DNA from 3 places in the Stappia sp. P2PMeth1 genome. Region 1 is predicted to be linked to each of the others. Evidence: predicted binding sites of a transcription regulator. Region 1 holds the regulator's gene; each other region holds the start of a gene.
The links. Region 1 encodes LexA, which represses DNA repair genes until DNA is damaged. Its sites were predicted from a motif close to TGTTCNNNNTGTGTTCNG; they were not measured.

Region 1 (2,267 bases):
CCCCACGCCGCCCCCGCGCCCGCCGGCACGCCGGTGCCGGTTCTGCGCCTGCCGCAGGGCTAGAACCTCCGATACAGCGCCCGAACCTTGCCCGAGCCGATCTCGCAAACTCTTGAAAAGAGGACGGTTTCCTGCGCGCCTGCGCCGCATCGAGGGTGAGGTCCGCGCCGGTCATCTCTCGCCGGACGCAGGACATCTCGACCTGGCGCGGCCTTGGCGGGCGGAATCGCTTGTGGAACAAGGCGGGAACGGTTAGACTGCGTTCATGATTTGTACATGGGCTTGAGTCGCGATGGGCGGCTCCCTTGGTGGTGCTCCATGCCCTTGCACGGCCACCAATAAGGGGGGTGCGCGCGGCGATGGCGGCGGAGGCGGAAACGCTCGCGCCGACGGCATGATCCGAAGGCCCGAGCCGAAGGTGCTCGACCACACGACGTAGGACGTCATGGGTTTTGGAATTTGGCGGCGCTTGCGCCGAGACGTCTGAACCGGAACGGGGGGACCCACGCGCATGTTGACGCGCAAGCAGCACGAATTGCTCCTGTTCATCCATGAGCGGCTGAAGGAGACCGGCGTTCCGCCCTCCTTCGATGAGATGAAGGACGCGCTCGACCTGCGCTCCAAGTCGGGCATCCACCGGCTGATCACGGCGCTGGAGGAGCGTGGCTTCATCCGCCGCCTGCCGAACCGCGCCAGGGCGCTGGAGATCATCAAGCTGCCCGAATCCGTCTCCCCCGGCCTTGCCTCGGCGCGCGGCCAGGGCTTCTCGCCCTCCGTCATCGAGGGCTCGCGCGGCAAGCTGCCGCCGGTCGAGGCCCCCCCCCCCCCGCCGATGCCGGCCAATGACAGCGTTGAGATCCCGGTGATGGGCCGCATCGCCGCCGGCGTGCCGATCGAGGCGATCCAGACGCACAGCCACACCATCGCCATGCCGGCCGACCTGCTCGGCACTGGCGATCACTATGCGCTGGAAGTGCGCGGCGATTCGATGATCGAGGCCGGCATTCTCGACGGCGACACGGTGGTGATCCGCCGCTCCGACAGCGCCGACAGCGGCGACATCGTCGTCGCCCTGATCGACGACGAGGAGGCGACCTTGAAGCGCCTGCGCAAGAAGGGCGCCTCCGTGGCGCTGGAGGCGGCCAATCCGGCCTATGAGACCCGCATTTTCGGGCCCGGACGGGTGCGCATCCAGGGCAAGCTGGTGTCGCTGTTCCGCCGCTACTGAGGGCGGACCCAGGGCGGGCGGGCCACGGCTGAACGGGCCGAGGCTGGGGCCCGCGTTGAGAGAGCCCTTCGGCGCCGGGCCGGCGCGCCCGGTTCGGATGAGGCATTGCCCGTTGGGCGTGAGTCCGGCGGCAGTTGGGCGTCATTTCGGCGTCATTTCGGCATCCAGGGCCGGCGAAGCCCGTAGCTCGGGCGCACCGCGACGGCAAGAGCGCCACCTGCGCTCGAGGGCGACGGCGCAGCGGACGGTGCCTGTGCGGGCGTTGATCGGGACGCGACCGGGATATCCGGCGCACCGAAAGTGAGCGCGACGGCGCCCTCCCGGGCAAGCCGTGCCCCGTCGATCACCAGCCGCGCCCGGCACCCGGGCGGGGCGTTGAGCGCCGAGACGATGATATCGACCTTGCGGCAGTCCTCCTCGAAGGCGGCGCTGTCCCGCACCAGCGAGACCAGCAGCGCCGGCGGACCCTGCGCCGCGGGACCGGGCCTTCCACCCGCCTCCGTTGGCCCGTCTGCGGGTGCATGCCGTGCGCCGGGCACCTGAGCGACAGACGTCTGTGCGGCAGACGTCTGTGCGGCGGGCACCTGAGGGACAGACGTCTGAGCGCCGGGCACCTGCGCGGCGGGCGACGTCTCCGGCTGCCCCTGTGCGTGCGGGCCCTGCAAGGGTGGAGCCTGCAGCGGTGGAGCCTGTCCTGGCCGGTCCCGTTTGGCCAGACCCTGTGCGTGCGGGGTCTGTATGGGCGGGTCCTGTATGGGCGGGGTCTGTGCAGGCGGGTCCTGTATGGGCCGTCCCTGGGCGGGCGGAGCATGGGCGGCGGGTGGACCCAGTCCCGGCGGACCATGCGCCCGCAGCAGGCAGGCCGTGTCGTCGCAGCGCATGTCCGCGCGCGCGATCCGCCGCTCGCGGTGATGGCGCACGCCGACCCCTTCCGCCCGCAGCCAGACCTCCGGCAGGAAGCCGCTCGTCCGTCCCGACACCCGCAGCACGCCGGCGGCATCGCGCAGGGCGAGCGTCCCGCCATTCGCCGAGACCAGCA
Region 2 (2,267 bases), on a different contig from region 1:
GCGGCAGCCCGGCTTCCGGCCCCCGTAGAAGTCCCGTAGAAGTCCGGTAGAGGTCCGGCAGAGGGGCTAGAAGAGCTGGAGCTGGACGCCGCCGGCGGTCGGGGGGAGGAACAGATCCGTTGCCAGCGGCTTGCGGTTGCGGTTGAGGCCGAGCCGCTTGCAGGCGAGCGCAAAGCGGTTGGCGAGCTGCTTCGCATAGGGCCCGTCGCCGCGCATCCGCTTGCCCCACTCAGCATCGTAGTCCTTGCCGCCGCGCATCGAGCGGATGAGGTTCATGACATGGCGGAAACTGTCCGGCCGGTGCCGCAGCAGCCAGTCGCGGAACAGCGGACTGACCTCGATCGGCAGCCGCAGCAGGATGTAGCCGGCACCGGTGGCGCCGTGCTCGCTGGCCGCCTCCAGGATCTTCTCCATCTCCGAATCGGTCAGCGCCGGGATCACCGGAGCGACCATCACCGAGGTCGGAATGCCGGCCTGCGACAGGCCGCGGATCGCCTCCAGCCGCTTGGCCGGCGTTGCCGCGCGCGGCTCCATGGCGCGGGCGAGCTTGCGCTCCAGCGTCGTCACGGAGAGGGCGACGCGCACCAGCCCGCGCTCGGCCATCGGCGCCAGGATGTCGAGATCGCGCAGCACCAGGGCCGACTTGGTGACGATGCCGACCGGATGGTTGCAGCGGTCGAGCACGGCGAGGATCTCGCGCATGAGTTTCCGTTCGCGCTCGATCGGCTGGTACGGGTCGGTGTTGGTGCCGATGGCGATGGTGCGCGGGCTGTAGCCGGGCCGCGACAGCTCCCGCTCCAGCAGCTCGGCGGCATTCGGCTTGACGGTCAGCCGGGTTTCGAAGTCGAGGCCGGGCGACAGGCCGATATAGGCGTGGCTCGGCCTGGCGAAGCAGTAGATGCAGCCATGCTCGCAGCCGCGATAGGGATTGATCGAGCGGTCGAAGGAAATGTCGGGCGATTCGTTGCGGGTGATGATGGTGCGCGCCCGCTCTTCCTGCACATGGGTCTTGAGCGGCGGCAGGTCGTCCAGCGTGCCCCAGCCATCATCGAAACTGTCGCGGCTTTCGCGCTCGTAGCGGCCGGCCATGTTGAGGCCGGCGGCCCGGCCGCGGCCGCGATGGGCGTTGACGCTGGCCGACAGCGCCTCCTCGGAGGCGTCCGTCGGATCGGGGATGGTGCTGCGCAACGGTGCCGGAGTGGCCATGGGAGGTCCCGGATGTTCCCTGTTGTCGATGCCAGGAACATAACAGGAACAAATGGACCTGGGAAGCGGGCAGGCGAGACGTGTCGGGGGCAGACGGCAGATCGCCCCGTTTCCGGCAGGGGAAACAGGGCGACCGGGCAGGAAGAGGGAGCGGTGTCAGCCGCCGCTGCTCTCGAGCAGGACCGTGTACTCGGCCTCTGAGAGCACGCCATTGCCATCGGCATCGGCGGCGGCGAAGGCCTCCTCGGTGACATTCGGCAGCACGGCGATCACCTCGCTGAAGGTCAGGTCGCCGCTCTGGTCGAGATCGGCCGACGCGAAGGACGTGTCCTGAGCGTAAGCGGAGCCGGAAAAGGTCAGAGCCGCAACGGCGATGAGCAACTTCTTCATGATATTGGCCTCCGTGAGCATTCAGTATTCGGTGCCGCAGGTCTTGGTCTGTTGGCGCCGGTGGCGGCGTCGTGCCGTCCACGAGGCAAAAACTGGAAGCCCATCTTGGCTCGTCCGCGGTGTATGCAGGGTTATTTCAGGGAAAAAACATGGCATAACGAAGATGTGACCGGAATGTGAGCAGAAAAGCCGCGCCGTTATGAGGGGAATCAGGCGAAAATTGGATGAGATACTTTGTGTTACTTAGGTAGATAAAGCATTGTTGAAAATGTCAGGCCGATGCGAGGGCTGTTGCCTTCCGCCCCGGTGGCAGCGCTGAGGTCGGAACGGGATCGGTTGGGGTTACAGAGGGAGGAGAGATCGCGCCTTTTGGTCAGTCCGGCCGCGCGCAAGCGCGCGCCGGGGTCCATTCGTTCCCGGAGCGGGTGCGAGGACACGCCGTGCCCCCACGGCATTGCCTCACCCATGCGGTCCTCCACGCGCTCCGCCCCCTCCTTCGTCCTCCCGGACGGTGCGCCAGCACCGAGCCGGGACCGGCGAGCCGAGGGCGTTTGAGGGGTACGGCAGAGCGCACTCCGACCGCGTGTGCCTCCCCGGTCCCGTTGGGGTGGACGGCCCCCATCCGGCGCCGTTTTGCGCCAAGATGATGGTCCCAACACATCGAAGGAGCC
Region 3 (2,267 bases), on a different contig from region 1:
GTCGCCGGTCTTCGTGACCGGGACCGGGCCGGCATGCAGGTCCTCCAGCATGCTGTTGCGGACGCAGATCATCGCCATCGCCTTGGCGAGCGTCGCCGCTAACTGTTCTTCTTCCTTCCGGCCCATGTTCGTCCTCCGGATCATTGTCAGATGCCCGGCAACATGCCATCGGCGGCTGTATTGGCTGGCGTTTCCAGGATCACCAACCGATCATCGGGCAGCGGCCGCTGCAGCGTCTTGGCTTCGTTCCAGTCGGCGGTCAGCCAGGTCTCGACTTCTTCGTGGCTCGTCAGAATGACGGGCATGGCCTTCGGATGGATCGGCTTCACCACGCCATTGGCCTCGGTCGTCAGGAAGGCGAACAGTTGATGATCGCCCGGACGCGGGGTCCGGTTCGAGCCGCGGGTTCCGCGCCACGGCGTCCAGATTCCCGCGAAGAAGAACAGGGGCTGGGTCTCATCGAGGGCGAACCAGTGCAGCGGTTTGCGCTTCGTGACTGGATCGGGCTTTTGCCCATATTCGGAAAAGGCGGTGGCCGGGACCACGCAGCGATTCTCGAGCCCGAGCCATTTGCGCCAGTGAGGGCTGGCCGTGTTGCGGATATTGGTGACGCCGGTGTCCGGCGCGTCGCGGGATTTCAGATATTCGACGGGCGTGGGCATACCCCAGGTCAATGAGGCCAGTTCCCGCCCGCCGTCGGTGTTGCGCACCACCGGCGCCGGCCGGTCGGGATAGACGTCCATCGACGGTTCGAGATTGCCGATACTGTCATGGGTGGCTGCCACGAAATCCCGGATCGCCTGCTGATTGGTCGTAATGCGATAGAGATTGCACATCGCCCCGCCACTCTCCTTGCGAATACTTTACGTCACCATAGGGCATTGCACCCCGTCGATCACTTCCGGGATGGCCGAGATTGACTCTCGACCTGTAAGAGAACAAATAAAGAACATAGCAACGGAATCGACCAGTGCAAAGCCCCGGAGACGCCATCCTCATATGCCCAGCCGTGCCGACAGCCCAGCCATTGCCGACCTTCGGGCGCGCATCGCGCGGCTCGAAGGCGATGGCGCGCATCCGCACGAGGTGCTGCCCTTCGGGATCGCGCCGCTGGATCGCAAGCTGCCCGGTGGCGGGCTGGCGCTCGGATGCCTCCATGAAGTCGCCGGAGGCGGCAACGGGGCGGTGGATGGCGCGGCTGCGGCCTGTTTCACGGCCGGGATCGCCGCCCGCACCACCGGGCAGGTGCTCTGGTGCGTGGCGCTACAGGATCTCTTCGCACCGGGGCTGGAGCAGGCCGGACTGCCGCCCGGCCGGGTGATCTTCGTCGAAGCCGGAGACGACAAGGCCGTTCTGGCCTGTATGGAGGAAGGGCTGCGGCATGGCGGGCTGGGGGCGGTCGTGGGCGACGTCGCGCGCCTGCCGATGACCGCCTCGCGGCGGCTGCATCTGGCCGCGAAAGGCTCGGCGACGATCTGCATCGCGTTGCGCCGCTGGCGGCGACAGGCGGAGGCCAGCGATTTCGGGCAGCCGACGGCGGCGATGACCCGCTGGCGGATCTCGGCGCTGCCGTCCTCGTCCCTTCCAGTTCCCGGCGTCGGGCGGCCGCGCTGGCTGGTCGAGCTGATCCGGGCGCGGGCGGGCGAATGTCTCGATATCGAACTGGAGGCGTGCGATGGCTCGGGTCATCTCTGTCTTCCTGCCGAACTGGCCGACAGACCGGTTGCGGCGGAAGGCGGGCGACGCAGCGCCGCCCGGTGAGGCGCCGCTGGTCATCGCCGGAAGGGAGAAGAACCGCCGGGTGGTGACGGCGGCCGATCCGGCCGCGCGGGCGCTCGGCCTGCGCGCCGGAATGCCTGTCACCAAGGCCCAGGCGATGGTGCCCGGCCTCCACATCGAGCCCGCCGACCCGCGGGCCGACCTGGACAGCCTCGAACGCCTCGCGCTCTGGGTGCTGCAACGCTTCTCACCTATCGCCGCCGCCGACGCGCCGGACGGGATCGTCATCGACGCGACCGGCGCCGACCATCTGCATGGCGGTGAGGCGGCCATGCTGGAGGCGCTGACCGGGCGGCTTGTCATGTCCGGCGTCACCGCCCGCGCAGCCATCGCCGATAGCTGGGGCGCGGCCCATGCGCTGGCGCGCTACGCGGCCGATCCGCTGTTTGTCACTCCTCCCGGCGAAACCATCCCAGGACTCGCACCGCTGCCGCTGCAAGCCCTGCGCCTGCCACCCGCGATCGCGGCGGGGCTGAACGACCTCGGCT

Region 2: a site for LexA is predicted at 1,240-1,257, ahead of P2PM1_RS23645 (PA0069 family radical SAM protein). Genes of this name have one in related genera too.
Region 3: a site for LexA is predicted at 935-952, ahead of P2PM1_RS21275 (ImuA family protein). Genes of this name have one in related genera too.

The regions. Positions count from the first base shown of each region.
Region 1 is NZ_FYAW01000015.1:141,184-143,450, forward strand. It holds gene glp (gephyrin-like molybdotransferase Glp) at 1-63, shown strand, start outside; gene lexA (transcriptional repressor LexA) at 512-1,228, shown strand; gene P2PM1_RS08075 (ComEC/Rec2 family competence protein) at 1,381-2,267, opposite strand, start outside.
Region 2 is NZ_FYAW01000050.1:205,200-207,466, forward strand. It holds gene P2PM1_RS23645 (PA0069 family radical SAM protein) at 67-1,206, opposite strand; gene P2PM1_RS23650 (hypothetical protein) at 1,363-1,596, opposite strand.
Region 3 is NZ_FYAW01000037.1:55,880-58,146, forward strand. It holds gene P2PM1_RS21265 (hypothetical protein) at 1-126, opposite strand, end outside; gene P2PM1_RS21270 (SOS response-associated peptidase) at 147-836, opposite strand; gene P2PM1_RS21275 (ImuA family protein) at 1,000-1,761, shown strand; gene P2PM1_RS21280 (DNA polymerase Y family protein) at 1,676-2,267, shown strand, end outside.